Rubripirellula amarantea: one gene and its partner. The protein of the gene in region 2 interacts with the protein of the main gene of each other region in a pairwise test. Links are inferred from orthologs where the notes say so. Each region holds a gene or a part of one and is shown on either strand. Other genes may lie near its edges. The genes, in order: Pla22_RS02510 and sufU.

What was found.
Region 1: the proteins of sufU (region 2) and Pla22_RS02510 interact in binary tests that used the Escherichia coli proteins (3 or more experiments, as listed by UniProt). The link is inferred for Rubripirellula amarantea from one-to-one orthologs.

Annotation. Positions count from the first base shown.
Region 1 is NZ_SJPI01000001.1:662,388-678,163, forward strand. Bases 11,865-14,704 are described here. They hold Pla22_RS02510 (cysteine desulfurase family protein), read left to right. Parts: upstream 11,865-12,628; coding sequence 12,629-13,780; downstream 13,781-14,704. Other genes in these bases: hydA (dihydropyrimidinase), read left to right, coding at 11,865-11,938; Pla22_RS02505 (phosphoesterase), read left to right, coding at 11,980-12,615; Pla22_RS02515 (hypothetical protein), read left to right, coding at 13,975-14,704. Also shown: Pla22_RS02460 (PKD domain-containing protein), read left to right, coding at 1-1,589; Pla22_RS02465 (beta-ketoacyl-ACP synthase III), read right to left, coding at 1,824-2,888; Pla22_RS02470 (S26 family signal peptidase), read left to right, coding at 3,020-4,096; Pla22_RS02475 (CoA-acylating methylmalonate-semialdehyde dehydrogenase), read right to left, coding at 4,077-5,573; Pla22_RS02480 (nitrilase-related carbon-nitrogen hydrolase), read left to right, coding at 5,686-6,558; Pla22_RS02485 (uracil-xanthine permease family protein), read left to right, coding at 6,572-8,032; Pla22_RS02490 (aspartate aminotransferase family protein), read left to right, coding at 8,032-9,405; NAD-dependent dihydropyrimidine dehydrogenase subunit PreA, read left to right, coding at 9,410-10,546; more of hydA, read left to right, coding at 10,550-11,864; more of Pla22_RS02515, read left to right, coding at 14,705-15,776. UniProt on the Escherichia coli protein: Master enzyme that delivers sulfur to a number of partners involved in Fe-S cluster assembly, tRNA modification or cofactor biosynthesis. Catalyzes the removal of elemental sulfur from cysteine to produce alanine.
Region 2 is NZ_SJPI01000001.1:3,721,501-3,737,191, reverse strand. The notes cover bases 5,695-8,449. They hold sufU (Fe-S cluster assembly sulfur transfer protein SufU), read left to right. Parts: upstream 5,695-6,723; coding sequence 6,724-7,176; downstream 7,177-8,449. Other genes in these bases: Pla22_RS13525 (aminotransferase class V-fold PLP-dependent enzyme), read left to right, coding at 7,238-8,449. In the rest of the region: Pla22_RS13550 (NADP-dependent isocitrate dehydrogenase), read right to left, coding at 1-111; lpxK (tetraacyldisaccharide 4'-kinase), read left to right, coding at 223-1,278; Pla22_RS13540 (response regulator), read right to left, coding at 1,359-2,282; Pla22_RS13535 (vitamin B12-dependent ribonucleotide reductase), read right to left, coding at 2,572-5,643; more of Pla22_RS13525, read left to right, coding at 8,450-8,527; Pla22_RS13520 (SMP-30/gluconolactonase/LRE family protein), read right to left, coding at 8,710-9,627; Pla22_RS13515 (hypothetical protein), read left to right, coding at 9,860-10,858; Pla22_RS13505 (hypothetical protein), read right to left, coding at 11,703-11,924; Pla22_RS13500 (DUF1254 domain-containing protein), read right to left, coding at 12,229-13,722; Pla22_RS13495 (hypothetical protein), read right to left, coding at 13,926-14,270; Pla22_RS13490 (hypothetical protein), read right to left, coding at 14,700-14,927; Pla22_RS13485 (hypothetical protein), read right to left, coding at 15,051-15,691. UniProt on the Escherichia coli protein: A scaffold on which IscS assembles Fe-S clusters. Exists as 2 interconverting forms, a structured (S) and disordered (D) form. The D-state is the preferred substrate for IscS.

The DNA of each region.
Region 1 (15,776 bases), 3.1 Mb from region 2 along the record:
CAACTGGTGTCGGCTACATCATGTACAGTGCCGAGATCGTGCAAGAACGTTTCACTGCGGCACCACCGCGTCTCGCTGCCCAACAACTCGTAGCGGTCCGTAACGTTGGTGGCCAATGGCAATATAACGACAACAACGCGTGGTTTGACTTTGAAGCAGTCGACGGCGATCGTTTGCTAGCCTCGGTCGATTTTGATTCCGACACGATAGCGACGCTGCACGGGTCGCTAGGTATGGTTGCCGGGATTGCCAGCGGGTACACATCGGGCGATCTCGACGTATTTGCCAATCAGTACAACGGTAAATATGGTCTTGGCGAATTCACGGTTTCCGGAAGTCACTTTGTGATCGGTGGTTCGGGTCAAACAAGCGGACTAGGGGAACTTGGTGGCGGCATTGCGGTGAAAGAGGATGCTAGTGGCACCGGATACCTGATGTATAGCAAGCAGAGCGTGCATGATCGCTTTGTCGATCATGCACCTCGACCAGCCAACGCCGACCACGTGATTGCTGTTCAGTATGCCGATGGCCAATGGTCCTACAACAATGACCTCGGATGGTTCAGCTTCGATCCTGCGGGCACCGACCGCTTGTTAGCGGCTGTTGATTTCGACAACGACACAGCGACCTCATTAGAAAATAGTGCGGCAGTAATCGAGGGGATCATTGCTGGTTACCCTATCGGCGATCTCACTTTCACGGCGAACGAGTTCCGTGGTGTTGCGAATGTCGGCGAGTTTTCCGTTTCGGGTACGTTCTTCGAAAACCGCTATCCGGGTCTCTACGACATTGGTGATTTGAAGTTTGGCGTCACCGCTCAGGATAACGGGACTGGAACAGGCTACTTGATGTACACGGCGGAGGACGTGCAGTCGCGTTTTGCCGCCAACCGCCCATCATACGCACACAGTTCGAACTTGATTATGGTTCGGTTCCACGCCGGTGCATGGCAATACGACAACAACACCGCCTGGGTAGAATTTACTCCGACGACGACGGATCGTTTGCTCGCCGACGTTGATTTTGACAACGACACGATCGTTGGTTTGATGATCGGATCTGATGGCGAACTTGCTCCCGTTGAAGGCATTTCGGTCGGTTACGTCGATAGCGACTTAGCCTTCTTTGCCAACCAGTACAAAGGTCGAATCAATCCAGGAGATTTCGAAGTCAGCGGGACGTTCTTTACCACGGGCACGGTGTTCGAATCGTGGTCTGACGAAAGCATGAGTAATCCTGATTCGTCACATCCAAGCCCCTTGCTGATGTCCTCCCGATTGGATGTCACTGGCGAAGGCAACGTGACTGCGTTGGACGCTCTGCAAATCGTGAATCATGTGGGAATGCAAACAGGCGAAAGCGAATCTGTTTTGCCATTGCAACTTGCCGACCGAGTCGATCGACTCGACGTCAACGGCGATGACAAGGTCAGCGCCCTAGACGCATTGTTAGTGATCAACGCGTTAGCACGACAAGAGTTTACGCCTGCACCACTGGACAATGGCCTGGGTAATGGCCTCGATGCTGACGAAGTCGACGAAGCATTTGCTGATGCGCTTAGCGATTGGCAAGAACCAAGCTTGTTCTAGACGTTGCTTTCGGCGAATAGCGAAGCTTTGGCTGGACGGTATGAATGCTGCGAGTTTCGCGATTGAGTGATTGAAATATTACTCAGTCGCGAAGCGGTGGCTCAATACCGCCAGAGATCAAACTGGGGCACAGATTGAAGTTGGTTGCTACTGCAAGCAGCGTCTTGTCGCTTCAGTTGGCCGGAGGCATGGTTGCAGGCTACCAACAACGCCAGGATGTTCCGCGAGCGACAACTACCAACGCATCACGGCAGTGCCCCAAGACAATCCCGCACCGAAGCCGCAAAGCAGAACCAAGTCGCCGGAACTGATTTTTCCATCACGCACGGCTTCGTCGAGCGCAAGTGGAATGCTGGCACCGGACGTGTTGCCGTAGCGGTCCAAGTTCACAAAGACGCGGTCTGCAGGCACGTTCAAGTCGGAAACGGCTGAATCAATGATTCGCTGGTTCGCTTGGTGCATCACCACTAACGCCAAATCAGTGGGACAGACGTTAGCAGCAGCAAGCACGTCCTTAGCGCTTTCGTCGAACACTCGCACCGCCCACTTAAACACACTTCGGCCATCCATCGTGAGGTACTGATGCCCCTCGTTGTAAGTCTCTGGCGTAGTGTGCATGCGTGTGCCGCCGGCGGGAATGCACAACATTTCACCGCCACAACCTTCGCTGCCGAGTTGGTAAGCGAGGATCTCGCCCCCGTCGGTTGTGTCCGGAGTCAGCAAGACGGCTCCCGCTCCATCACCGAACAAGGGATAGGTCTTCTTGTCTTCAGGGTTTACCGTGCGGCTCATTAAGTCCGCACCAACGACAAGTACACATTGGTTGTTACCCGCGGCAATGAATTGAGCCGCGGTGATCATGGCGTACATGAATCCGGCACACGCGGCGTTGACATCCATAGCCGGTGCCACTGCACCAAGTCGGCGTTGCAGATGACAAGCCGTCGATGGGGTGGGGTGATCAGGGGTGATCGTCGCGACGATGATCAAATCAATTTGGTCTGCGGTCACACCGGCCGATTCCATGCAACGGGTCGCCGCTTCGTAACAAAGGTCGCTGGTCGCTTGGGTCGGATCAGCGTGGTGACGCTGCTTGATTCCCGTGCGTCGGATGATCCAATCGCTATCGCATCCAAGTTCGGCCAGGTCTTCGTTCGATACAACGTTACTTGGCACGTACGACCCGGTCGACGCGATTCGCACCGACTTGACTTTCCCCATCCGGCCTCGAGTCGAAAGCGGAGACGTTTGATCGTTAGAAGCGGGGTCTACCGTCGCGTAAGAATTGGATTCAGCCATGCGTGGGGCGGTGTTGAATTGAGTCAGGTAAGATAAGAACGAGGTGCCGTCACCACTGTGTTGAAAGAGCCCGAAAGTATAGCCGGATTCGATTTTCGTTGTTAGATCACACTCCCCGACGCCGATTACTGATGTCTGCGATTGCAGTGCTGGGCATTGCCGCACCGCTGTGGGTGATGTTTGATTCAAGGCAGCCCGATCGTCCCACCGCCGATTTCGCCGTTTCGGGATTCTCGATGGCCCCCACCTTGCTGGGGCCAGCGGAAATCCTGAAATGCCCGCAATGTGCCTACTCTGGCCCGTTCCCCATCCATGTCTCTGATATCTCGAGCGGTCCCGGTGCTATTGGCCAGGACGGTCATCAAGCTACGGGACCTTGCCCCCAATGCGCAGCCAAACTCCAACGCACCGGCCAGATTCGCCCCGCAGACCGACTGATTCGAACCGACCAGCAGGCCCCCATCCGTCGCGGCGATCTGGTAGCGATCTCGCGAGCTAGCCAGGAACACGTCAAACGCATCGTCGCCGTCCCGGGCGATGTGATTGACCTTAATGGAGATCAGCTCACCACCAATGGCGAACCCATCCAAAAACTGCTTTGGCGAGATGACCTTGTCACGGCAAAGCCGACCGTTTTGGTATACCAAGATACCGACCAGTTCAGTTCGAGATGGCAACGGCAAGACGACTGGTTCATCTATCACCACGTTAATCCGTACCGAGGTGGAACCCCTAGCCCTGTCATGGATGACTATGCGGTCAACCTCAACATCGCTCGTCGTCTAGAACCGGCAACAGATCTTTACGTGACCGATACGCGTGACGGCCAATTGCTGCGGGATGCAGAGGTAAGAATATGGAAACCGGATGCGGGCGAACTATCAAAGCCTCTCGTTGGCCCGACGCATCCCATTGCTATCCGCTGGTACCATTCAAACGACCCAACCAATGAAGTTGATAACCGGCTATGTCAAATCGAGGTTCGACGATTGATCGTGTACCGCCTTGGTCCGCGAGACGACCGATCAAAGTACCCGATGCATCTGGGTGACAACGAATACTTTGTCCTGGGCGACAATGTTCCTATCTCCGTGGACTCACGCGAATGGGGCACCGTGTCAGCAAAACAAATCCTGGGACGTGTTTCACTAGTCAGATCACCAGTCGGCTTGTCGAGCAACGCGACTGCTAGGTCGACGACCCCGTAGGTCCGACTGAGTTCCATACCGGGTCGACGTGCGATTCGTCTTTGGATTCAAACCACCGTGTCAGCGTCATCTTCTGACGCGTATAGAAGTGGACTCCTTCGGTGCCCTGAATGTGCAAGTCGCCAAAGAACGATTGATTCCATCCCGTGAACGGAAGCCAAGCCATTGGCGCCGGCACGCCCACATTCACACCGATCATTCCTGCATTGAAATGGCGTTTAAACTCGCGTGCCGCATGTCCACTTTGAGTGAAGATAGATGCACCATTGCCGTAAGGGCACGCCTTACCAACTGCAATCGCGTGCTCAAGTGAATCGGCCCGCACGACCGATAGCAGCGGACCAAACACCTCTTCTTTCCAAAGTGGCATATCGATCGTGACCTGATCAACAACGCTCGGGCCAAGCAAAAATGAATCACCGGCTTCAACGCTTCGACCATCTAACACTACCGACGCGCCGCTTGTCTTGGCAATGTCGAGATAGCTAGCGACTCGATCACGATGCTCGCGACTAATCACTGGCCCCATCTCGGCGGCATCATTTCCATCGGTGACATCAACATTGATCGAACCAGCATGATCAACCAAACCTTCGATTAGCGAGTCACCGACACGGCCCACCGCGACGGCAACACTGCCAGCCATGCATCGTTGACCGGCACATCCAAAGGCGGATGCGGCTAACGCCTTGACGCTTTGATCAAGGTCAGCGTCGGGCATGATGATCAGGTGATTCTTGGCACCACCTGCTGCTTGAACTCGCTTGCCATGAGATGACCCAACTTCGTAAACGTACTTCGCAATCTTCGTCGAACCGACAAACGAAACGGCAGCAACGTCGTCATGCGTCAACAAAGCATCGACAACCTCTTTGCCACCGTGCACTAAGTTCATCACGCCATCGGGCAATCCAGCTTCAGCCAAGAGTTCGACCAACCGAATCGCTGATAGAGGAACCTTTTCACTCGGTTTGAGAATGAACGTGTTGCCGCAAGTGATCGCGATAGGAAACATCCAAAGCGGAACCATGTTGGGGAAGTTATAGGGCGTGATTCCCACACAAACGCCAACCGGATGTCGGTTCGTTTCGCCATCGACGCCACGTGCAATCTGAGGAAACGTTTGTCCGCCGATCAATGCGGGAACACTGCACGCGAACTCAACCATCTCGAGACCACGTTGTACTTCCGCTCGCGCCTCTGCATGAGTTTTGCCATGCTCGCGAGTGAGTAAACGGGCCAACGCATCGAATTCTTTTTCCATGAGTTGGCGGTACGCGAACATCACCCGAGCGCGTTCAACAACGGGTGTTTCCGCCCATGTGGGGAGAGCTTCACTCGCAGCATGGACTGCATCATCGACATCTTGCGGCGAACCCACAGGAGTTCTTCCAATTATCTGACCCGTGGAGGGATTCATCACCGCCGTTGTCTGCTCACAATTGCTGCTAGGCGTCCATTGACCACGAATGAACATGTTTAACGCTGTGTTTTGACTAGCCAAGGTTGTCTCCCGATTATGTTTGCTTGTTACATTGGTACCATCGTAATTCCAAAAACCGAATGTAACCCATCACAGGAGCAAGTCGATGCCGCGAATGGTTCGAGGAGCATTGATTCAGGCAACGTTGTGCGAAAGTGCAACATCACCGCCCGAAAAAATCAAACAGGCTATGATCGATAAGCATGTTGACATGATCGAGCAGGCCGCCGGTCAGGGCGCTCAAGTTTGTTGCTTACAAGAACTATTCTATGGCCCCTACTTCTGTGCGGAACAGGACACGAAGTGGTACTCGCTTGTCGAACGGATTCCTGATGGGCCGACCACCAAGCTGATGATGGAACTGGCGAAGAAGCACAAGATGGTGATGGTCGTTCCAATCTACGAAGAAGACATCACCGGTGTGTACTACAATACTGCTGCCGTGATTGACGCCGATGGATCTTACTTGGGTAAGTTTCGCAAGATCCATATTCCTCATTGCAATCCGGGCTTCTGGGAAAAATTCTATTTCCGTCCCGGCAACCTTGGCTATCCCATCTTTGATACTGCGATTGGAAAAGTGGGTGTCTACATCTGTTATGACCGACACTTCCCTGATGGCGCGAGATGCCTGGGACTTGGCGGTGCCGAAATCGTTTTCAATCCTAGCGCCACCGTCGCGGGTTTAAGCGAATACTTGTGGAAACTTGAACAACCTGCTCATGCAGTCGCGAACCAGTACTTCGTAGGCGCGATCAATCGCCCTGGAAGTGAATCGCCTTGGAACATTGGCGAATTCTATGGTCAAAGCTATTTCTGTGATCCTCGGGGGCAGTTCATTGCCCAAAGTGAAAAGCGAATCGACGATGACATTGTGATCGCCGACATGGACTTCGACATGATTCGAGAAGTCCGAAACACTTGGCAGTTTTTCCGCGACCGCCGTCCGGAAACATACGGGGCCATCACCGAACTCTGAACGAAAGACTACTTTGTCCACACCATCATCTCAGCAGATTTTGTACGGCCTGGATGACCGACCACCAATCGGCAAAGCGATCGTTCTGGCCTTGCAGCATGTGTTGACGATGTTCGGCTCTACCGTAGCGGTGCCGTTGATGCTGGGACCGGCTATGGGTATGAACACCTCTCAAATCGCTGTCTTAATATCGAGTGTCATGCTCTGCAGCGGCGTGGCCACCTTGATTCAATCCACCTTTGGATCGCGACTCCCGATCATTCAAGGCGTCAGCTTTTCTTTCCTAGCGGCGTTCTTCATGATCATTGCCGCGATCCATCCGGAAGGCGATGAAACAGTAGCCGCTGGTGCAGCGATGCCCTACATCGCGGGCGCCGTGATGATCGGTGCCGTCTTGGAAATGATCGTCGGCTTCAGCGGTGCGATGGGCTACATTCGCAAAGTTCTTTCGCCCGTCGTTGTGGGGCCAGTCATCATGTTGATTGGGCTGGCTTTGTACGAAGCGGGTGCTCCGATTGCATCGTCGCATTGGCCGATCGCCATTTTGACCATTTTCTTGATTGCTTTGTTTTCGTTTGTGCTATCGCGCAACCGAATGATCTTTCGGATGTTTCCCATGCTGTTGGCGATCTTAGGATCCGTCTCGGTTTGCGGGTTACTGACGTGGGTCGGCGTCTTCGGACCTGAGCATCCCGCGCGTCCAAACTTGGAAGCCTTTCACGAGGCGGAATGGATTCGTCTAACAAGTGTGGTCTTTCCTTGGGGCTTGCCGAAATTCGATATGGGTTTCATCGTCGCGGTGATGGCGGGCTACTTAGCCTCGATGATCGAAAGTTTTGGTGACTACCACGCGTGTAAACAAATGGCCGGCGCAGGTGATCCCACGGCGAAAGAAATTTCACGCGGCATTGGGTGCGAGGGAATCGGGTGTGCGCTCACCGGCGTATTTGGTGGATTCAGTTCGACCTCGTACTCAGAGAATGTTGGCTTGATCGGCCTCACCAAAGTTGGCTCTCGGTTCGTGGTTCAGATCGGTGCTGTGATTTTGATTTTGCTGGGACTCTTCGGCAAGTTTGGTGCGTTGGCCGCAGCGATCCCAACGCCAGTGGTCGGTGGTCTCTATTGTGCGATGTTTGGCTTGATCTCGGCGGTCGGGATACGTCAATTTGCAAAAGCAGACCTTTCGAGTGATCGAAACTTGTTCGTTGGCGGATTTGCGTTATTCATGGGAATCAGTGTCCAGCACTATTTCAAGAATGGCGGCGTTGAGGCAGCGCAGGCGACGTTCCCAGGCGGTGTCAGCGACGTGATCAGCGCGATCGGGCAAACGGGAATGGCGGTGGCTGCAATCCTGGGAATTGCCCTAGACAACTTTATTCCCGGCACCAAAGCCGAACGCGGCATCGAAGAAGTCGATCGCGAAGATTGCAATTTAGATTCTGAAAAACTTGTATCCGTTTCCGGAGATGCTTAATGAGTTCCGCCCAGTTGCCCCAGTTGCCGATCTGCGATCACACACCCAGACCCTATGAGGGGCCGACCAGGGACGAAGTGCTGGCGATGCGGCACCAATTCGTGAACCCTGGTGTGCTGACCTATTATCGCGATCCTCTCATGATCGTCGAAGGCAACATGCAATACCTGTGGGACGAAACGGGAAAGCGATACCTCGATGGATTTGCCGGCATCGTCACTGTCAGCGTTGGCCATTGCCATCCGCACGTTGCATCGGCGATCCGCGCCCAAGCAGGAACGCTGCAGCACACAACCACGATTTACCTACACCCAACCATCGCTCAATTTGCCGCTAAACTTGCTTCAAAAATGCCAACGAATGAGATTGGTGAAAAGCTGGACAAAACGTACTTCACCAATTCTGGCAGCGAGGCGAATGAAGTTGCGATATTGATGTCGCGTGAGTTCACGGGCAATCATGACGTGATTGGTTTGCGAAACGGTTACCACGGTGGCACTTCGCTGACGATGGGCCTAACGTCGCATGGAACATGGAAATTCCCCGCCAATCAGTCCGCCGGTATCACGCACACGCATGCGGGCTATTGTTACCGATGCCCTTATGGACTGGAGTACCCAAGCTGCAATTTGAAATGCGCCCATGACATCAAAAGTGTGATCGAGTACCAAACCAACGGCAACATAGCGTGCTTCATTGGCGAACCCATTCAGGGAGTCGGCGGTGCGGTTGTCCCACCTCCGGAATACTTCAAAATCGTCTATGACATCGTGCGTCAACATGGCGGACTTTGCATTGCCGACGAAGTACAAGGAGGTTTCGGGCGAACTGGGAAGCACTATTGGTCTCACCAAAACTGGGGTGTCAAACCAGACCTGATTACGATGGCCAAAGGAATTGGCAATGGAGCGCCCTTAGGCGGCGTGACCACCACCACGCCGATCAGTCAAACGATGACCAAACGGATTCACTTCAACACCTATGGCGGCAACCCGATATCGATGGCGTCGGGATTGGCGACAATGGAAGTGATCGATGCCGAAGGCATTCAAGAAAACGCTTTGAACGTTGGTGAACATCTAAAAAACGGCTTATTGGAACTTCAAGAAAAGCATCCGTTGATTGGTGACGTTCGCGGGATGGGTTTAATGATAGGTGTTGAACTAGTGACTGACCGAGAGTCGAAGAACCCTGCGAAACAGGAGGCGGCTGACTTAATGGAAATGACTAAACAACGAGGCCTGATTCTTGGCAAAGGTGGTTTGCACGCCAACACGATGCGAATCAAGCCTCCGATGTGCATCACCAAAGACGATGCCGATTTTATGCTGGTAACGATTGACGAGTGCCTCGAACTGATAGAAAGTCGCTAGAGATATGCCAACGCTTGAAACTACTGTCAACGGAATCAAATTCCCTAACCCCTTTGTGATTGGATCGGGGCCTCCCGGTACGAATGCTCGAGTCATATGCCGGTCATTTTCGGACGGTTGGGGCGGCTCGTCAGCAAAGACGGTATCGCTCGATGCGTCCAAGGTCATCAACGTGGCACCTCGCTATGGACGGCTGAAAGACGCCAACGGCGAACCCTATGGCTGGGAAAACATCGAACTGATCTCGACCATGTCCTTTGACCAATGGCTCGATGAGTTCAAGGAAGTCAAAGACAAGTATCCCGATCACGTCCTGATCGCGTCGATCATGGAAGAATACAACAAGGACGCTTGGTACGAGATCATCGAACGTTGCGAAGGCGCCGGCGTTGATATGTTCGAGTGCAACTTTTCGTGCCCCCACGGTTTGCCCGAACGAAAAATGGGGGCAGCGATGGGCCAAGACTACGACATCCTTGCCGAAGTATGCGGCTGGGTTGCGGACGCGGCAACAATTCCCGTGTGGGCTAAGATGACGCCTAATGTGACTCATATCGAAGATCCGTCACGAGCGGCACTCAACGCGGGCATTCATGGTATTTCGGCAATCAACACGATCCGCAGCGTGATCGGAGTGGACTTGGAAACGTTGCGACCGATGCCAACCGTTGAAGGCTATAGCACGCCGGGCGGTTACTCGTGCAAAGCAGTCAAGCCGATTGCACTTCGCATGACGATGGAAATCGCTGTCTTGATCCGTGATCATTATCCCGGCGCAACGCTTTCAGGAATCGGTGGGATTGAAACAGGTGAAGACGCCGCCGAGTTTATCTTGCTTGGTGCGGACACCGTTCAGGTTTGCACGGGAGTCATGAAGCATGGCTACAAACTTGTCCAAACCATGTCCGAACAATTACTGGCGTTTATGGAAAAGCATGGCTTCGAAACCATTGATGATTTCAAGGGCAAAGCATTGCCATACTTCACCAGTCACAGCGATTTGGTCGCACGTCAGGCCAAAGCGAAAGCCGACGCCGCAGCAGCGAAGGAAGCCGCCAAAGCCAAGAAAGGCATTACCCAGGACGAAGCATGGGATGGCGATGAGTTCGTGAAGCAAAGCGATGAACTGGCAGGAAACTAGGCAATGAAATTACTAATTAAGAATGGTCGGATCATCACGGCGGACCAAGACTACGTGGCCGACATTCTGGTCGAGAACGAAATCGTCTCACAGATCGCAACGTCGATTGATACCGATGCTGATGAAACGATCGACGCTTCGGGGAAGTACGTATTCCCCGGATTCATCGACCCACACGTGCACATCTACTTGCCGTTCATGGGCACGTACGCCAAAGACACGTACGATTCGGGAAGTCGAGCAGCCTTAGTTGGTGGAACCACCACGTTGATCGAAATGTGTTGCCCGGCTCGCAATGAAGATCCCATAGAAGCATACGAACTTTGGAAAAGCAAAGCGGAAGGCCTATCCGCTTGTGACTTTTCGTTTCACATGGGAGTGACGATCTTTGATGAAACCACTCCCGACAAACTGAAGCAGATTGTCGACGACGGAATCACATCGTTCAAAGTTTTCTTGGCATACAAAGGTGCCTTTGGTGTCACGGATGAAGAGCTGTTCCACACTTGCAAATTGGCAAGCGAACTCGGCGTGGTCGTTACGGCGCATTGCGAGAACGCTGACCTTGTGAGCCAACGGCAAGCTGAATTGATTGCTGAGGGCAAACTCGGCCCTGAGTACCACGAACCATCGCGTCCGGTCACCGTGGAAGCGTCAGGCGTTCATCACTTTTGCACGTTCTTGGAAATGACCGGCGCGAGCGGTTATATCGTCCATACGTCTTGTCGTGACGCAGTCGAAGCCGCGATGCCGTTTCGTGATCGCGGAGTCGACGTCACTTTGGAAACGGTGATTCCCTACTTGGTGCTCGACAACACCTATGCGGAACTTCCTAACTTCGAAGGTGCCAAGTACGTGATGAGTCCGCCAATTCGCGATAAAACTCACCAGGCATTTTTGTGGAACGCGATCGCATCAGGAACCATCTCAACGGTTGCTACTGATCACGCACCATTTGATTTTGCAGGGCAGAAAGAAATGGGGCGGCCACCCGAGTCGAATTTCACCAAAATTCCTAACGGGATTCCTTCGGTCGAACATCGCGCCACCTTGCTTTACACCGCAGGGGTGTCCACAGGCCGCCTCAGTTTGCGACGGTTTGTTGAGTTGGTTTCGACGAACGCCGCCAAGCAGTTTGGGATGTTCCCTCAGAAAGGCACTATCCAGCTAGGGGCTCACGCAGACCTCGTGATTTGGGACCCTAGCTATCGAGGAACCATTTCGGCAAGCTCCCACGTGATGGATACCGATTACGACGGCTTTGAAGGTTTCGAAATCACTGGTCGTCCCGAAGTGGTGACTTGTCGAGGCCAAGTTTCCGTGCGCGACGGCAAGTTTGTGGGAAGCCTCGGACACGGAAAGCTCGTTCAGCGGTCTACAAAGGCAGAGTGATCCCGGTAAGATGCGTCATTCGCAGCTCACTCGTTTCGCACATGCCGGAGACCCAAGCGTTGACCACAACGACCACCGAAGAACACATTCTCGTGATTCCCGAATCGTTCATCGCTTCGATCGGCACGATTGAGGGCTTTGAAAAGGACGTCGATCGTTTCTTAAAGCCGATCTTGCAGAGCGATCAATTGTCGTTTCAACCGCGTGGTCCCATGGAAGTGGACCCGACTTACAAACAGTTGATCCCGTATGTGTTGATGGAATACACCGACGACGCCGGCGAAGTGCACCTGTTTACGTACACGCGTGGCGGTGGCGGTGGTGAATCTCGACTCCATGCCAAACGCAGCGTAGGTATCGGCGGGCACATTAGCCGCGAAGATGCCGACGGGGCAGGGGAGTTGTACGAAACGGGAATGCGACGAGAGTTGGAAGAAGAAGTACAACTGACGTCCCAGTACAGCGAAGAACGTGTGGGATTAATCTATGACCCATCCAATGATGTCGGCAAAGTTCACCTGGGCGTTGTTCATATTTTCAAGCTTAGCGAACCCCGTGTGCAGAGCAATGAAGATGACCTAACCGATGGCGGGTTCGTTAGCTTGGCAACGCTTCGCCAAGAGAGCGATCGGCTTGAAACGTGGAGCCAACTCGCCATCGAGGCTCTGTATTCTTGATTCGTCTTTACTCATGATTTACCTCGACCATCACGCGACAACGCCATGTGATGCTCGCGTTGTCGAAACAATGTTGCCTTGGATGACCGAAAAGTTCGGGAATCCTCATAGCGATCATGCGATGGGACGCGAAGCAAGCGAGGCGATCGAACAAGCCTTACAGACGATCGCGGATGTCATTGAGGCTCCGGTAGATTCGCTCATTGTGACCAGCGGCGCGACGGAGTCCAACAACTTGGCGATCCGCGGCGCATGCCTGCACCCGCGTCAAAAAAAACGACACATCGTTTCCGTCGCAACTGAACATCCCGCAGTGCTCGATGTGCTTGAAGACATGCGGCGAGACGGTTTTCGGGTCACGCTTGTTTCCGTCGGCGCCGACGGGACCGTTGACCTGGATCACATTGCCCGAGTGATCGATGATGACACGGCAATGGTATCGGTGATGTGGGCCAACAACGAAATTGGCACGATCAACCCAATCGAGCTCATCGCGGAACTTTGCCATGACCGAGGAGTGTTGCTGCATAGCGATGCAACCCAAACGCTCGGGCGGATTCCGGTTAACGTTATCGGTTCGGATGTGGACCTCACCAGCTTTTCGGCTCACAAGGCTTACGGCCCTAAGGGTATTGGAATTTTAGTCGCGGGCAACGGAAATCGCCGTGTGCGATTGCGGCCACAGATCGTAGGTGGCGGACAACAACACAACTTGCGTAGCGGGACGCTCAACCCGGCCGCGATCATTGGCATGGCGAAGGCATTTCAGCTTTGCAAAGAAGAACTCGCTGCGTCGACCGATCGCATCAATGCTCTCAGAGCTCAGCTTTGGAACAAGCTTTCGCAGAAGATCACTGGCTTGACACTCAACGGTCCTGCTTTGGATTCCTCGCTCCGGTTGCCGGGAAACCTGAATTTCTCAGTTCCGGGAATTGAGGGTGAAACGTGGTTGGTCGCGACGGACGACGTTGCGTTCAGCACCGGCTCAGCTTGCAGCAACACTAAGGCGGAACCGAGCCATGTGCTGCGTGCGATCGGATTGAACGAATCGCTAGCAAGGCAGAGTGTTCGTTTCGGGATTGGACGCCACAATACTGAAGATGAAATTTCGCTCGCCGTTGATCGCTTGGTGATGTCGTACGAGGAGATTTCACCGGGCCGCTAGCCCCCGCATTTCCCCCAAACACCCAAAGCTCCGTTTCCCGCTGCCAATTACCCACTGAATCTCTCTTTACCCCACGTCGGGGTTGGGGTTAACCTTTGGCCATCAAAACCCCAAGAATCCGTGGTGTGGCGTTGGCCATCACGACCGAGGTCAACGGACTTGGTTTATCCCTAGGAAACTCGAAGGATTGAGCGATGGGCGGAGTCCCAATGCTGCTGATGATGATTGCCGCAGCCGGCGTCACATACGGATGGCAGCCAGACAAAAGCGGCGATCAAGCAACCGCGGTCGAGTACATTGTGCAAGTTACTCCACATGAACTTGCGCAAATCGAACAGATCGGCGAGATCAGCAGCGTGATCGATCCCGAGGTGCGCGGTTATGTTTCCCGCGTGGTCATCCGTGTGGGCACAGGCACACCGCCTTGGACTCTTCCTAAAGCTTTGGCTGAAGATCGAGTGGCACTGCTCAAACCCGATCCGCAAGCCGGAAGCGGATTCAGCATGCCTTCCTCGCTGCAACAATCCGCCAATAACGCTGCCGCAAACACAACCAACGCACTCCGTGGAGCCGTCGATCAAGCCGGCCGAGACATCGCGGCCCAAGGCCAGCAATCCGCGAACAATTTGCTCGATCGAATTCGCGGCACCGGTCAAAACGCCGACGATCGTGCCGTTATCTCGCCGCCATCGACTCGGTCGACCAATTCAGCAGCCACGAACAATAGTCCTTTCGCAGCCCCCGCGCTTCCGGGATCAACAGACCTTCAAAACAACTACGCGCAAGCCCGAAGCGGAGGTCCATCCACCGACCCCACCACTTCTCGCGACAACGCGTGGGATCGTTATGGCGCAAATCCGAATCTAGCGGGCACGTCCCAACCCAGAACTACCGCTCAGTCCAACACGCGTTTAGCTGCCGGTCCCACAACCGCCGACCGCAATGCTCAATCTGCTGCTAGTCGAAACACACAATCGCGCAGCGCGACCGGACTTGGACCAAGTGACACGTTCGGCCGGATGCCATCAGGCCTGAGCGATCCGACAACTCGCGATTACAGCCGAAACCAAGCTCAATCGGCCTCCGTCGACGATCGCTCACGCACCGGCTACGAAGACCTCGATAGCCGTAGTGGCTTGGGCGACCAAGGCATCTACACCCAGATCGGACAAACTCAACAGGACTTTGCCGGCGGTAGAACGAACACCCAATACAACGGTTTCGACACCGCAGCTTCCCAAAATCGAGACCTGATACCGGCAAACCGAAGTAGTCAAACCGCAACCAGTAATTCAGGTCAATCTCAGTACAGCGTCCCATCCTTCGCGGATCGCACGCAAAGCAGCAGCCGACTTCAGGCCCGCAATCCGAACCTCACCAATGCTGAAATCGCTGCCGGCGGCTGGGACTTCGACGCGTACAATCGCCTGATCGATAGAAACGGCAACGTTATCCCTGAAGCGGCATCGCAGCTTGCCAATCAAGCAACCGGCTCGAACCTTGGCAACACGACCGCCACCGACGCTTGGCTCCGTGAAGCGCAAGCCGCACAAAGCAACGCCAACCGAACAAGCAGCAACCCGTACCTGAGATATGACGATCCACGCCGTGTCGACACCAGCACGAACCTCGCCGGCGATGCGACATCGAACTACAATCCATCGCTTCAAAATCCGCCGAGTCAAAATTCGGGAAATCTGAACTGGCCAAACACCGCTTCTAATCCATTGTCCAATCGTGATATGACGACGGCAGCTTTGGGCGGTAACGGTAGCCCCAACCTTGGTTATCCCAATCAAGCCGCGTCGATGAATGCAAACTCATCGCTGAACGGTAACGGTCCGTTGATGACCAACTATGCCAATGGTCAAAATCAACCTGCCGCGAATGACTACCGTTATCCCAATACGCAAACCAGGGATCCAAGTGGTTACAGCCCCAATGGTTATGGCACAGCTAACGGCTACCCATCGGCGGGGGGCTATCCGAGCCAAAG
Region 2 (15,691 bases):
CAACAACGATTGAGTTGCCAAGGCGGGGGCTTCGTCAGTTTGAGTGTAAAAAATCTTTGGCGTTTGAGCGGACATGCGGTTCCCTTGAGGTGACATAGAGGACGCGGACATCGTAACATCTCGATAGCAAAATCCGAAGTGAGTGAACCAAAGATAGTCACACGGCGTTCATCGCTATAATCCTTTCGGCGGACACCACCGAGCCCACCTGTTCAATCCTTCATGACGATCCAAGACATTCAGTCGGGAACCGACCGCGGCGTGCCGGCGACGATCGCTCGCGCCGGACTAACGATTGCGTCGTGGCCTTACGGGTTGGCTATCCGCCATCGCAACCGTTCCTATGACCGTGGTAGCCGCGATGTCGCTCAAGCCGGTGTACCGGTGATCTGCATCGGCAATCTAACAACCGGCGGAACCGGAAAGACGCCAATCGTTTGTCACTTGGCCAAGTGGCTTCGTGAAAAAAATATTCGCGTTTCGATTGTTAGCCGAGGCTACCGCAGCAATGAATCGGGAACCAACGACGAAGCCATGGAACTGGCTGACCGTCTACCCGATGTGCCGCATGTGCAGAATGTTGACCGAGTCGAAGCAGCTCGCATCGCAGTCGAGGAATTGGAAACCGAAGTGATCCTTATGGACGATGGCTTCCAACATCGCCGCCTGCATCGCGACTTGGACATCGTGGTGATCGACGCCATGTGCCCGTTTGGATACGGATCGCTGTTGCCAAGGGGATTGTTGCGAGAACCGATTAGCGGACTGGCGCGAGCGTCAGCGGTCATCATCACTCGCACCGATCATGCGGACGAAGCGAGCCTTCAACGAATTGAATCGACGATCGCGACGTATGCCAATGCATCGGTTCCAGTACTTCGCACCCAGCATGCCGCATCGCATTTGTTGACCTATCCTGATCAAATCACCGCGTTGGAAACCATCGCCAACAAGCGAGTAGTAGCCCTTTCCGCAATCGGAAATCCCAAGGCCTTCGAAGACACGCTTCGGGCATGCGGTGCAACGGTGACCGATCAGTTGCGATTCCCCGACCATCACGACTATGCCCGCGAAACGGTGCAAAAGATCCAAGACTTCGCTCGCTCGCAAGGTTCAACCTTCGATCAATTTCTTTGCACTCACAAAGACCTCGTCAAGCTGAAGTGCGATCGCATCGGCGGCAAACCGCTTTCATCGCTGCAGATCGACATGCAATTCGTCAGCGATCCAACCAAGCTGTACGAACTAGTTTCTCAGTGCGTGCAACTTTCTCGTTGAGTGCAGCGGACGTCAGATCAGCAAGCCGCAGATATTCAGTGAAACGCTTCAACGAGCTGGATTTAAAATCATTGAAGCCTTCAACTCTTGCCGTTTTGAGGTTTCACTGCACCGAATCGCTTGATCATTTCGACTTCGTTACCCGTGATGTTGAAGTTGAGTTCATCAGTGAAGCATTGCATCAAAACAAGACCGCGCCCGCTTTCGGTGTCCAACTTCTGGCATTCGTCGCGGCGAGGAACCTTTGCGATGTCAAAGCCGTTTCCGTCGTCGCGAACCAGGAAGCGGATGTGCGTCTTTGTAGCGGTGGCTTCCACATACACCCGCCGCCCCGCGTAAGGCTCGGACACTTTACGTCGTTCGATCAGGTCGCTGGTGGCGTCGTCGTACACAATCGCCCGATGGCTCGGCGTGACCGATGGACCAAGTTCCAAGTTACCTCGGAACATCGCATTCACGATCGCGTGCTCAACGGCCGTTCCTAAACGCACTAGCTCCGTTCCGCTGGCGACCTCCATTCCCGAAGCTACCTGCATCAGCAATCCGATCAGGGGTGAAATTAGCGAGGCATCGTTGGGCATATCGAACTTGAACGTGTTCTCGGTCAACGTTGATATTAGCTTCGAAAAGCTGGTATCGGTTCGGAAGACTCCCAGAACGTCCACGATCGTGTCATTCAAGAGCGTGCTGAGGTGATTCTTGGGAACGTAACCCGCCGCGCCCTGCTGCAGCGCTCGTGACGCTAATTCCTCGGATCCTTTGGCCGTGACCAATACCGCCGGAATGTGTTCGAAGTTCAATTGCATGTTTCGAACCAGATCGAGCCCGTTCATTTCGGGCATATCCAAATCCGTGACGACCAATTCAATGGGATGGGATTCCAGGTATTCCAAGGCCACCTTGCCGTTACCCACGTGATGCACCGTGTGCGATCCCGCTTCGAGAAGCATCCGCATCTCGATGGCTTGGGTGGGACTATCTTCAACTAATAAAACTCGTGCCATGGAATCACCTCATGTTCAACATGCCAGTAAATCGGCTCAGCGCCATCATTGATGCTACCCGATCGAGGTAACGCACGTTGGATGATTCCCAAGTGAATCGAAAGAACACTACGGTACGTTCGATCACTATGGATAACACGTCGACAAGCCGGCACGTCGAAGAGCGAACCCCAAAAACTTGCGACCTTAGGCAGGCGAAATTTGCAGGAACGCAAATCCATAAAAAAACCCCGGCGATCTTCATGATCGCCGGGGCCCTGTTCACACGTTTGGGTTCGCCAAGAAGTCTCTAGCTGCAACCCATGCTGTTGCCACAATTGTGACAAAGGTAGCAGTTCCCGTTTCGAACCGTGATGCTGCCGCAGTTATCACAGCTTGGAGCATCAATTTGGAATCGAGCAAATTGATCGCCTTGTCCGCCACTGGAATCAGCTTCGGCGTGGCCGTTGGAACCGTTGGCATGACCGTTGCCATTACCATTGTTGGACACCTTCTCGGTTAAGCCGGCCATGAAGGTGGCTCGCTCGGCAAGCGCCACTGCGGCACCGGCATCTTCTCGCAAGCCTTCCATTACCGAACTCGTGTTGATTGCGACGACGTTGCCCTCGGGACCGTTGCCATTGCTGGTCTTGTCACCGGTGGGAACTCCGTGCTCATGACCGCTCATGAAGGTTAGGCCCAACCAACGTGCGATGTAATCGACAACACTCTTGGCGATTCGGATGTCCTTGTTGGAAGTGTGCCCCATCGGCTCGAACCGAGTGTGGCTGAACTTGTTGACCAATACTTCCAGTGGCACACCGTACTGCAGTGCGATCGAAAGCGCGGTACCGAAGCTATCCATGATGCCGCCGATCGTTGACCCTTCTTTCGCCATCGTGATGAAGATTTCACCAGGACGTCCGTCGGGATAAAGGCCCACGCAAAGGTAACCCTCGTGACCAGCGATCGTGAACTTGTGAGTCACGCTTTGGCGAGTGTCAGGCAATCGTTCGCGACGCGGCTTGTAAACCACTTTCTCGACCACCTTGGCTGCCGCTGCCGCTGCTGCGTCTTCCGCTTTGCCTTCTTCGCTCTTGGTGTTCAACGGTTGCGATTGCTTGCTGCCGTCGCGGTAGATCGCGATCGCTTTCAACCCAAGTTCCCAACCCCAAGCGTAAGCATTGGCGATGTCTTCGGCCGTCACGTCGTTAGGCATGTTGACCGTCTTGCTGATCGCTCCCGAAAGGAACGGCTGAGCCGCGGCCATCATGGTCACGTGAGCACGCCAATTGATACTACGAACACCGTTGGCTGCTTGGAATGCACAATCAAACACTGGCAAGTGAGCGTCATCGAGCTCGGGCGCGCCTTCGATGGTGTCGTTGGCGTCGATGTAGGCCAAGATGTTTTCAATCTGACCTTGGTTGTAACCGAGCGTTTGCAAACCGCGGCGAACGGTTTGGTTGACGATCTTAAGCATCCCGCCACCGGCAAGCTGCTTGTACTTCACCAATGCGATGTCAGGCTCGATGCCCGTGGTGTCGCAATCCATCATGAAGCTGATCGTTCCGGTCGGAGCCAAAACAGTTGCCTGGGCGTTGCGGAAACCGTACTTCTCGCCGACTTCTAACACCGTGTCCCAAAGCTTCGTTGCAGCTTCCTTCAATTCGGCTGGACCATCGTCGTTGATCTGGTCGCATGCTTCACGGTGCATTCGCATGACGTTGAGCATTGGTTTTTCGTTGTCGGAGTATCCGTCAAACGTACCGACAACACTGGCAAGTTCCGCACTGGTGCGATTGGCTTCACCATGCAGCAACGCCGTGAGCGAACCGCAAACACCACGACCGGCGTCCGAGTCGTACGGCATTCCGGCTGTCATCAAGACGCTACCCAAGTTTGAATAGCCAAGTCCAAGCGGACGATAACGATGACTGTTACGAGCAATCGGCTCGGTCGGATAGCTGGCGTGATCAACCAGAATTTCTTGAGCGATGAAGAACAAACGTGATGCGGCACAAAAACGCTCGGAATCAAACTTGCCATCGTTACCGACGAACTTCATCAAGTTGATCGAAGCCAAGTTGCATGCGGTATCGTCAAGGAACATGTACTCGCTGCAAGGGTTCGATGCGTTGATCGCGCCGCTGTTGGGGCAAGTGTGCCACTTGTTGATCGTCGTGTCGTACTGAACGCCGGGGTCGCCACAGTGCCATGCACATTCGGCCATTTTGTTGAGCAATTCGCGAGCATCGTAGCTTGGCGCATCTTCGGTCGGCTTATCCGTTACCCAGCGGGTTTGCCATTGCTTGCCATCACGAACGGCTTCCATGTAATCGTCAGTCAAACGAACGGAAAGGTTTGCGTTTTGGAAACATACGCTGCTATAGGCTTCGCCGTTGAAGTTCGATTCGTAGCCTTCGCGGATCAACGCGTGAGCCTTCTTCTCTTCGTTCCACTTGCACTCGATGAACTCAAGAATGTCAGCGTGCCAAACCTTCAACGATTGCATCTTGGCGGCGCGACGAGTCTTTCCACCACTCTTCACCACACCAGCGATCGAGTCGTAAACTCGCATGAACGAAAGTGGGCCCGAAGGGGTGCCGCCACCGGACAGTTTTTCACGTTGGCTGCGGATCGTCGACAAGTCCGTACCAGTGCCGCTGCCGAACTTGAACAACATCGCCTCGCTGCAAGCCAGACGCATGATGTCTTCCATGTTGTCCGACACGCTCTGGATGAAACATGCCGAGCCTTGCGGGAACTCGTACGGGTTGTCCGGTTGCGCGGTCGTTTGCGTTTCCATGTCCCAGTGCCAATTGCACTTGTCGCCGGTCACACCGTACTGAGCAAAGAGCCCCACGTTGAACCAAACGGGACTGTTGAACGCACCGTGTTGATGCAGGCACAACCACGTCAGGTCGCGATAGAAACGATCGCCATCTTCCGGCGTGTCGAAGTATCCATCGGCCAAACCCCAGTCGGTGATCGTGCGAGTGACACGGTGGATCAATTGACGAACGCTACGCTCGCGCTCGGTGCTGTTGCCCGGGTCGCCGTAGAAATACTTCGAAACCACGACGTTGGTTGCCAATTGGCTCCAAGACGATGGAACTTCGCAGTTGGTTTGTTCGAACAGAACTTTGCCCGACTCGTCTTTGATCGCTGCGCTGCGAAGGTCCCACTGAACCGTCTCAAACGGCGTTTGATCAGTGTCGGGACAGAACTTGGTGCCAATCTTCAAACCAGCGTTGCCGCGGCGCTGGCGAGTGCCGAATCGCTCGCGAGCGTAATCGACGCCGTGCTCTGAATTGACCTTTTGAATGGCTGGGTCGCCCGATGTGGCGGAAACGTCAGCGGTTGAGAAAGCGGTGGCCATGACTTTGAGACTCCTAAAAGTGTCATCCGTGGGACCGGGAACCGACGCCAAACCTCGCAAATCCGCGCACCTCGAAGCCGTGACCGCTCACGTGCAAACCCCAGTGCAAAGAATCCGTGCGAAACGGCGGCAACCAGCCAAAAATAAGTGCGAACGTGAACAGGTGTCACCCATCCTAGCTAGCGCCTTGAGGCTGCGAAATGGGGAGGCTGGTCGCAGGCATCAATCCTTCGACGCAACCCATCTCGCAGTGACAAGTCAAACCGTTAAGGATTCCCCAAAACGAATTGCAAGCACTACCGGTAGTGCTTTCCGACATCGAAAGCCACTACATGTGGGTGATGTGGGAATCGTAGCGATTTCCAAACGTGCGTCAAATTCATTTTCAAAACCACACCTAAGTACTAACCACAACGAGACTTGCGCCGAACAGGCCAACAGTGAACAGGTTGACACAATTCGCTACCTATCCGACCTAAACCCAGTCTACGTGAAGAGTTAGTAAATTTTGCTAGCAAACTTCGTGAGGCGGTGGAAAAGTTGTTGGAAAGGAAAAAATTCTGGATCGGCCAATCACGGCTCGATGGGCTGGCTCAGTCACATTCTCGCACCTCCGGCGACATGGCTCACCACCAGTTCGAGACCGTTGAAGCGAACGCACTTTTCCGGACCTCAAAACGGACTTACGATCCAATGCTGGCCCCCTAATGATGGTGGGTAGATGCAACTAGCCCGATCACCCACGTCGTCGACGCGTGACTGAGCCGTTTCCCGCTGGTCCGTCAGCCTTCATCCCACAGCCTTCAGGCACGGGAGCTTTCGCAACATTCCGCTTCGCCTAAACCGTTTCAACTTCTTCGTTTCAATCTTTCGGGCGATCCCAACGTCACCTCGACCTTCCACCAACTTCAACTCCAACAACCAGCGATCTCCTTCCCAGCGATCGCACCGATTCCACATAGATCGCACCGGCGCCACCAACTCGGGAATGCCACCAACAGGGGCTCGTCGATTTTTGACACCTTACGTAGACTTAAATGCCTAAGCATTCCGTCTCGTCCTTCTTTTACCCCTCCCAGCATGTCCGGTAGCGAACAAGACATTTACGAAGAACACGTCCTCGATCACTACGAGGATCCTTACCATCGCGGTGCCCTCGCGACGGCCACGCATGCTCATGAGGCCAAGAACCCTCTTTGCGGTGACGTGATCCACGTTGACCTCAAACTCAGCGACGACGGCAAGATCGAAGAAGCTTGGTTTGATGGTGAAGGTTGCGTGATAAGCCAAGCATCGGCTTCGATGTTGATCGAGAAGATCGAAGGCAAGACGCTTGAGGAAGCGCAAGCGTTCACGGCTCAAGAGATGCTCGATTTGTTCGGCCCCAAGTTAACGCCCAATCGCCAGAAATGCTGTCTGCTTTCATGGCGTGTCCTGCAATCGGCAGTGCACTCGCCGGTGGGTGATGACGACGACGATGACAACGACGGCGCACCTCACTTCGGTGGCCCTACGCTGGGCGATGAGTCATAGCTTCGGGTGACCAGTTGCAGATGCCTGCTTTCTCACCACATCACATCAACCAAAATGCTTCATGACCATCCCATCGCCAGCCGTTGAATCTCCGTTAGACGTCGATCGCCTGCGCGCTGACTTTCCCGTTTTAGATCGAACCGTCGCAAGCGGCGCCCCACTTGCCTTTCTCGACAACGCCGCCAGCACTCAGCGACCTCGGCAAGTGATCGATGCGATCAGCGATTGCTACGAGCGTTACTACGCCAACGTGCATCGTGGAATTCATACGCTCAGCGAAGAATCAACCTCGCGCTACGAAAGGGCGCGCGAAACCGTCGCCACGTTTGTGAATGCCGCTCACACGCATGAAGTGATCTTCACCGCTGGCACTACCGCGTCGATCAACACAGTCGCGCGAACTTGGGGCGACGCAAACCTTAAGTCGGGCGATGTCATCCTGCTTACGATCGCCGAACATCACGCCAACATCGTTCCTTGGCATCAACTTGCCGAGCGTACCGGATGCCGTGTGGAGTTCATTTCCGTCGACGAAAACTACAACATCGAAACCGACGTTGTCGCAGCAGCATTGGCGAAACACCAACCCAAACTGTTTGCCTTTGTCGCCGCCAGCAACACACTCGGCACTGAGTTTCCGGTCCGCCAATGGACACAGCTCGCCCATGAAAGTGGCGCAAACGTACTGGTCGACGCTGCTCAAAGTGCTCCGCATCGCCGGCTCGATGTCCAGGACTGGGACGCTGATTTTGTCGCCTTCAGTGGTCATAAAATCTGTGGCCCGACCGGCATCGGTGTCTTGTACGGTAAGGAAAAATTGCTCGAGGCGATGCCACCGTTTCTCGGTGGCGGTGCGATGATCAATGAAGTCACCACATCAGGCTTCACGTGCGCCGCATTGCCGGACAAATTCGAAGCGGGCACGCCGCCGATCGCGCAAGCCATCGGTTTGGAAGCGGCGATCGAGTACGTCCGTGCGATTGGCTTGGACAACATTGCCGCGCATGAACATCTATTGTGCGAGCGAGCTGACTCGGCGCTTCGGGCACTCGATGGCGTGCAAATCGTTGGGCCGACTCCGGATAAGAAGGGTGGCATCGTGAGCTTTCACTTGCCCGGAATTCATGCTCACGATGTTTCGCAGACACTCGATCGCGATGGCATCGCGGTGCGAGCCGGTCACCACTGCACAATGCCGCTGCACCATTTCTTGAACCTAAATTCAACGACGCGAGCGAGCTTTTACTTTTACAACACGCTCGACGAAGCCGATCGTTTAATCGACGCGATCGTGAGTCTGAAAAAGAAGTTTGCTCCGAGCGGTCGACGACGTCGTCGATCGCAAGGGTAGCCGGCAAGGGTAGCCAACAGGGATAGCCAACAGGGACAGTCGGCAAAGACCGGGCGTTCGCCAGCACGCTTCGATCTCTTATCGTCGATGCAGTGTGGGGCTGGCCGAACATCCCATGGCGAGCGATTTGTGTTTAAAAAACCATCTCGCGTCGCCATCACCAAGCCCACGCTTTTCAAACGCTACCACTGGGTTTCGCCAACAAAGATCTGCCCGGCGTTCGGGCATTTCTCGACGTCTGCGCCGCTCATGTTTTCCACGGCCGTCGTGATCACCAGTTTGAGCCGATCCCCGACGGGCACTAACGCTGGACAAGTATTTTGCCGAGACTTAGCGGTTTGCCAAACGCAACGAAGTTCACCGCTGGCTCGATCGTACCAACGCGTTTCGCCGTCCTGAACGTCGCCGGGATGGAACATGGCAACGATAAAACCGGACTGATCGGGCGTCAGAACCATGCCATCGGGAACCGCTGGATCATCAGTCAGGTCAAGTACGACCGTCGGCTCACTCAGCGTTCCCGCGTCAATGTCCAACGTGTACTGCACGATGGTTCGAGTGGGTGAATCGATGTCGAAGAGCACGAGTTCATCGTCGCGCTGAATCACAGCTTTGCCATTGCTGCAAATTTGATCGTTGCGAAGCGTGATTAGTTCTTTATCACGGCCGCGGAAAAAATACAGGCCTGCCTTCTTGGTCGCAAACTCCAAGTCCTTGCAACCAAACACCACGTTGTCGCCAATCATCACTCCATCGTTGATGATCGTGTTGGTGACGTCTTGATCGATACCGTCGACAATCACTTCCCAACTTTGATCGGCCGTGTTGAAGTAACCGAGCGACCGTTCTAAACCGACGATGAACTTCGTGGTTCCAGCGATGGGAAATGCAAACCCGGGACGCCCTGGCAAATCGTATCGTTGGTTCTTCTTCGTCGCCAAATCAAAGACGTTCAAGCTGCCCGTCTTCGCTTCTGATCCATGCTGAATTCCGACCCATGAAAACCGTCCGTCGCCCAGCGGAATGGGGCCTTCGGGCAAGAAACGCAAGTCGTCGGTGTCAGGAAATCCCAGGGGCTGGGCTTGCAGAATTTGAGGCATGGTGTCGCTTGGGCTAAAGATAAAGAACTGACGCGAGGGCCGCAGTTTGCCACGTTTTGGTCGTCGCGAGTAGCCCGTCGATGAAGTGACGATCGAGGTCGTAACGCCAGACGATCGAGGTCGACCCGTGCGAGGGCCGTATTTTGCGGACGCAGTTGCCCATCGCCGCGTGATTGCATCTAAACTGATCCGACACATGCAATTCTTTAGGCTTTCGAACCGGTGACCCCTGATGGCTTCTGATGTAATTTCGCTTTCCTGCGCGTGCGGTAAGACGTTGAAGGTCAAGTCGACTGCGTTGGGCAAGAAAGTTCGCTGCCCCGAGTGCAAAGAATCGGTGCTGGTCGCCCAACCTCAATCGACAACCAATCGACCCGAATCGCAATCGAGCGTCAAACCATCCGACGATCCCGCCGAAACCGGCTCCGCACCGGGCGACCCGTTCGCATTCTTGAAACCAGTCGACTCGGCCTCTGCGGCAACGTCGATCGCTCCGATTGTCGTGGCGGATAAGAAACCAGTGGCCAAGTCCCAGTCTAAAACCACGGCCAAAACCACGGCCAAAAGCAAAGCCAAGGCCAAGACCAAAACACCCCAGGCGCCTGTTCAACCGGCGGTCAAAGCTGCAGTCGATCAATCCCATCCCATCGCTGCCAATCAGGCGGCCGCAGTTTCGCAACCAGTTGTCCAATCACCCCAGCCATCCCAGGCTGCTGGCGCAGACTCCGAAAAGCTCGATGAGGTCGTTGACTTCACGATCGCCAATCCGAAACCTTCGATGCCTCAGCCAATCGCAACCTCCGCGAGTGCAAACCCCTTAATCGCAAACCCCTCAATCGCTAGCTCTGCACGCGAGAGCACGGCCGAGGCTGCACCCGAGAGTGCCGTCGATGCGGATAATCCTTACGCCGCCACGGCCAATCCCGTTTCCGCGAGTGGTGGCCAAGCTTACGACGGCGGCCAAGGCAACTCGTATCCCATGCTCAACTTGATCCGTCGCATCTACAAGGGCCTGGCCATTTTGGTGATGTTGGCATCATTGCTAATGGGAATCGCCATGATGGGAGCCATTCTTTCGCAAGGCGAATCAATCTGGTTAGCGATCTTTACGGGGATCTGGACATTTGGAATGGGAGCCACCATGGGCGTGACCATGCTGGCGGCCTCCGAGGGCATCAAGCTCATGCTCGACATCCAGGCCAACACCTATCGAGCCGCCAATCGCCCGTAAGATCGTCACGACCCAACGATCGTTCTTCGGCAGAACGTAAATCCGGCTGCCGGTGGGCTTGGAGCGTCCAAACCGAGTTGCTAAACTCTGCGACTCGCAAAAGGCGGCATAGCTCAGCTGGTTAGAGCAGCGGAATCATAATCCGCGTGTCGGGGGTTCGAGTCCCTCTGCCGCTACTTCAGAAACCCTGCAATTCGCAGGGTTTTTTTATGCGCCGGCGGTGGTATAGCACGCTTGGCAGAAAAATGCACACCGAAGTGCACAACTTATGCCAATCGAAGAGGCCGCCAGGGTCTGATTCACCCCAGTGGCCGATCATCCTCATCGCTTGAGGAACCCTGAGAATGGCCGTAGCCAACGTAGCCAAAACGCATTACGACGAAGCGTAAGGCAGGAAGCGGTTCAAGAGGCAGCACAAAGCAACGCTGTCGAGTCAATCTCCGGTGCACTGGCAAGCGTCAAAAATCTGCTTGCTTTGGCGAATGACTAGGTTTCCAAGGGGAACGATGCAAGCGACGACAGCGGCGGTTCGAGTGAAACGCTGACGTCATCCTTTGCGATTGCGGTGCGTGGCATCTTTGGCGGGTCGACCGATCCGACCGACCGTTTGAAGGCGGCGACCGACCGGCGACGCCACTGCAGCCAACGTGCTAGGGACGACGGCAAGATAATCCCAGATCAGTGAAGTATCAAACTGTCATCGTCGACCATCGCATTACCGCTTGCAATGGAGCAGAGAAACACGCTCGCTACTACGACTTGGCAGGGTGTTGGCGACATAATTGCGTGCTCCATCTTTGTCGATGCTAGAATTGTCGTGAATGACGAACGTTCGGCACGGGAGCTACGGATAGATCGGTACCACTTGGGTGACGGACACGTCTCTCGTCACACCCGAACCGTTTACGGAGTCGATCTTCCAACGAATGTAGTCTGACAACAATGCCGAATTTTTGTGGTGCACGGCATCAGCAAGGTGGTAGCCATACGATCCAGTGTCATCAAGACAGTGCTCGATTGAGTAGGAAAGAACGCGATCGTGACTCAACTCGATTCGCAAAGTCACAGTGGCTGCCACACCTGTTGGCTCATGATACAAGTCACGCGTGACCTCATGAACGAGTTGGCCTGGTACAACGAATGCAATTGGCCGTTCTTCGAATAATGGAAACCCTGGGGTTCTTGTCGGGCTCCCGGTAATTCCGACCCACGCGACAAGCATTGAAACGAGAGTGCATGCCAAAACGAACAGCAACAAACTGTAACGTGGCGCTGTGCGGCGATCTTTCGTAATCAAGGCACCAATACTCAGGTGCATCCGCTGGTTCATACGTCACCGAAACGTCGTGCTTACCCTTTGGTTGTGGGGACTATTTCACCAACTCAACTTCGCTTGGTCGCCAGGTCTGATCAAGCCACGGTTTTAGGGGGCCATACATACGAAGAATGACGAACCAGCTCTTGCCGGGAATGGTTTCAAGCCAGTTGTTCTCATAGCCTTCTGGGGCTGTTGGAGCGAAGTAGATGTCGGTCGATCCATCGTCATTTTTCTTGATTCCCTTAGTCTGGCTGCCGACGGTTGGGAAAGGCTGGCTGGTTTGCAGCATCGAGCGGGTCTGGGGATCGTAGATCGTGACAGCCCAGAAATTGTTTACCGGCGGGTCGGCGGGAATTCGCAACTTGTAGGTTTTGCTGCCGTCAAAGGGTTGCTTGTCGGCATCGACGTAAGATATGCCATAGTCCGATCCGGTGCCTTCCCGAGGCTTGGCCATGGCGGGAGTCACGGCGGTGTAGGAATAGTAGAACATCACTCGAGCGTCGCTATTCATAGTTCTCCCGTCCGGGCCGTCGAAGAAGACGTTCCGGTTCAGGAAGCCCATAATCCACGAACTGTTCGTGTCGGGATAGATGCGAATGCCCTTCATGTTCATGTCGTAACGGGGGTACCAGACGATTGACCGCGAGGCGGCGTTCCCGATCGCCACTCCGTCGGCGAGGATCTTCTTCATCCGCTCGTCGGGTGCGAACGCCTTGCCTTTCTCGATGCCAATGGCCGCGAAAAGTCCGCGAGTCTCTGGGTCGAGCCATCCCAACGGCTCATACTGGATAATGTCATCGAGGTGATGGTAGAACTCGTCGTTGTTGGGATGAATGGTATTGAAGGACTTGTCCGAGCCGCTGATAAATTTCATCTCAGGCGGGTTGCTGGCCTTGGAGAGCGGATAGACCTTGAGGTTTTGTTTCACATAGTCGCCGGCCGTGCCGAGCCCGTCCGCGATCGAGGCGCGCAAGAAAACCCAAACTCGGTAGCTTCTAGGCCTAACCACTGTGTAGCCCTCGGGGATCTCACCCTCATAGCCCGGTGGAAGATAAAGGTACTTACCCGCTTTCATAAGATCGTTGATGTACCGGAAGTAGGCATCGTTTGCCGCGCCAAGGAGATTGTCCGGTACTTCCACCACAGTCGGGCCGTCCCGCTTTAAGTCGAGATCGGGGATAGCATACAGAGTGGATGTGTTTCCGGTCAGAAAGAGCGACTTCGAGTTCATCAGCTTGTCGAAAATCATGACCTCGTGTGCCTCGACGGCCCCGATGGAACGAGCCCCGTCTATGAGCCCTTTGACCGAACAGGCGGGCTGGCCCTTCAGGAAGGCATCCATTGCCCTAGACGTATCGAGGAAGTCGTAGACCTTTTCCGCAGTCTCATGGAGCGGCGCACCGTCGAGAAACTTCAGCGTGCCGATTGAGGTATCAACTTCGTTCGGAGTTGAAATGGAGTCGAGAACGTGTTGGCTGACCTGCGCGTTGCCAACCGACGGCAGCCAGATTGCATAGAATGCTATGATGCAAAGAGAATATTTCATGAGTGCAGTCTTTTTTTGCCTGGGAAATCCATGGCGATTACGTGAGATGTATCATCGAACACTGATCTGAGCAGCGAACACGCCGCATCACAAGGCGACGGGAGTTCAGGTTGATTTCCGGCTTTCAGTGGCCACCGCCGCTCGCGTGCATCCGATGGTTCGTCGGATCTTCCAATTGACGCTCGGAATCTTATTCGGGAGGCTTAAGGTCTCGCGTCTTCGGGACTATCTTCTTCAACAAGCGACGCACTGTATTCCACGACCTGCCACTTTGGTCCAAATAGCGATTTCCGTAGCTCAACGCGAATGGTCTCCTGACGGTTCGGCTTGCTGCCTTTCAAGCGAACCGTGCCCTGGCTTCCAGCGATTTTGGATGATGTTTCGAAACTCAAAAGCGAAAGTTCATTTTCAGCCCATCCTTGATCAACAGAGTGATCCTTTGCAGCCGTCACTGGGCTCGGAGCAAAATTGTTCATTACGAACGCGCTGGCCAGCAGAGCGCCGAATACGAATAAAACAGCAGAAAGAATCAGAGTCAGCTTTTTCATGGTTGTTTACTACTACGCAATTGTGCCGACGACGCGCGTGAAGCAGTCGGCCGACATAGACTCTCGATTCGCGTATTGAATACTTACCGCTCCGGTCTTCGATATTATCGATCGCTCCGACTTACGACAACGGTATCCGCCATGATAATGCCTGACCTCTGACCTTACAGCGACAATCCACCGAGACGTAAACGATGTGATTTGCGGGGTATCATGGGTTTGCGTTTTGCAAGTCAAACGAGACGATCGCCGCACAACAATCAGCTCTTGAGACGGCCGCAAGGGTAAATGCGAAAATCAGCATCAGAGGTTTGGAAGCGCAAATCATGTTGTTCTTCTCCTATTGTTTGCGATTCAATTCAATGCTCAATCGTTGGCGAACGGTAACGATCACGTGGTTGCCGCGAACGAGTAACCACTTCAATAAACTCAACTCGGCGACTCCCATGCATCGCCTGGTTCGTCGTCCTCACGTCCGCGAAGTAGTAGTGTATCAAGTTCAACGCGAACAGCAAATTCTGCGTCGTACACGCTCGCTGCCGATCGATAGTCACCCACATTGATCAAGCGAGACTTCTCAGCTTCGAGGCGTTCAATTTCGGCACGCATGCGATTGATCGCGAGGTGATCATCGCAATGATCAAAACGATGAGCCATCGCCGCTGGCGAAACTTTCGGGGGTCAAAACTAAGGTGCGATAACGGTTAGGATCACCGAGCCCGGACGATAATCAATTTTTCAAAACACGCTCGCAAGCCGGGCTTCGCGTGCATCCGTTTGTTATTCCGCGGTAGAGTTACCGGTGTGGTTAGAACTATTGCCAACAGAAGTGTCGTCCAATCGTCGCAAAAAGCTAACAATGGGAAAGAGGTTGTCAAAACTCTCCATCCCATGGCGTCTTGCGATTTTGTTGACCTTTGCAATATAGGCACCAGCGGTAGGCGAGTCATGGACGTTGCATTCAAGAATCGCCAAATCTTTGAGTTCCTGTTTGGAGGCCAAAATTTTCATGTATTCGTTTAAGCGTTTCAATTCCACTTCTAACGATGCATTAAATTCCTGTCTAATATGCGAAATTGCCCCGAAGGTAATCATAGTACAGAAGGCACCCAAAATCCCGTAAAACGTATATTGGCTGTCTATTAAATCAATGAAAGGCTCCAGTTCCTCGGCGTTTTCAAAAATTCGATCCACCTCCGTAACAAACTCCTTATCGCTTATTGCCAATGAGTCGAGCAACATTGCAACATCAAGAATAGTTTCGTAATAAACGGCCGCATTGATGATCAAGACAAACAGCATGACGAAAAGCAGTACCAAAGATACGACAACAAAAATGCCTGCCTTTGAGCTGCGGATTCTGGATCGGATCTCAGATTTTCGTTTTACACCATCGACGAACGAGTTTGCGTAGAATCGGC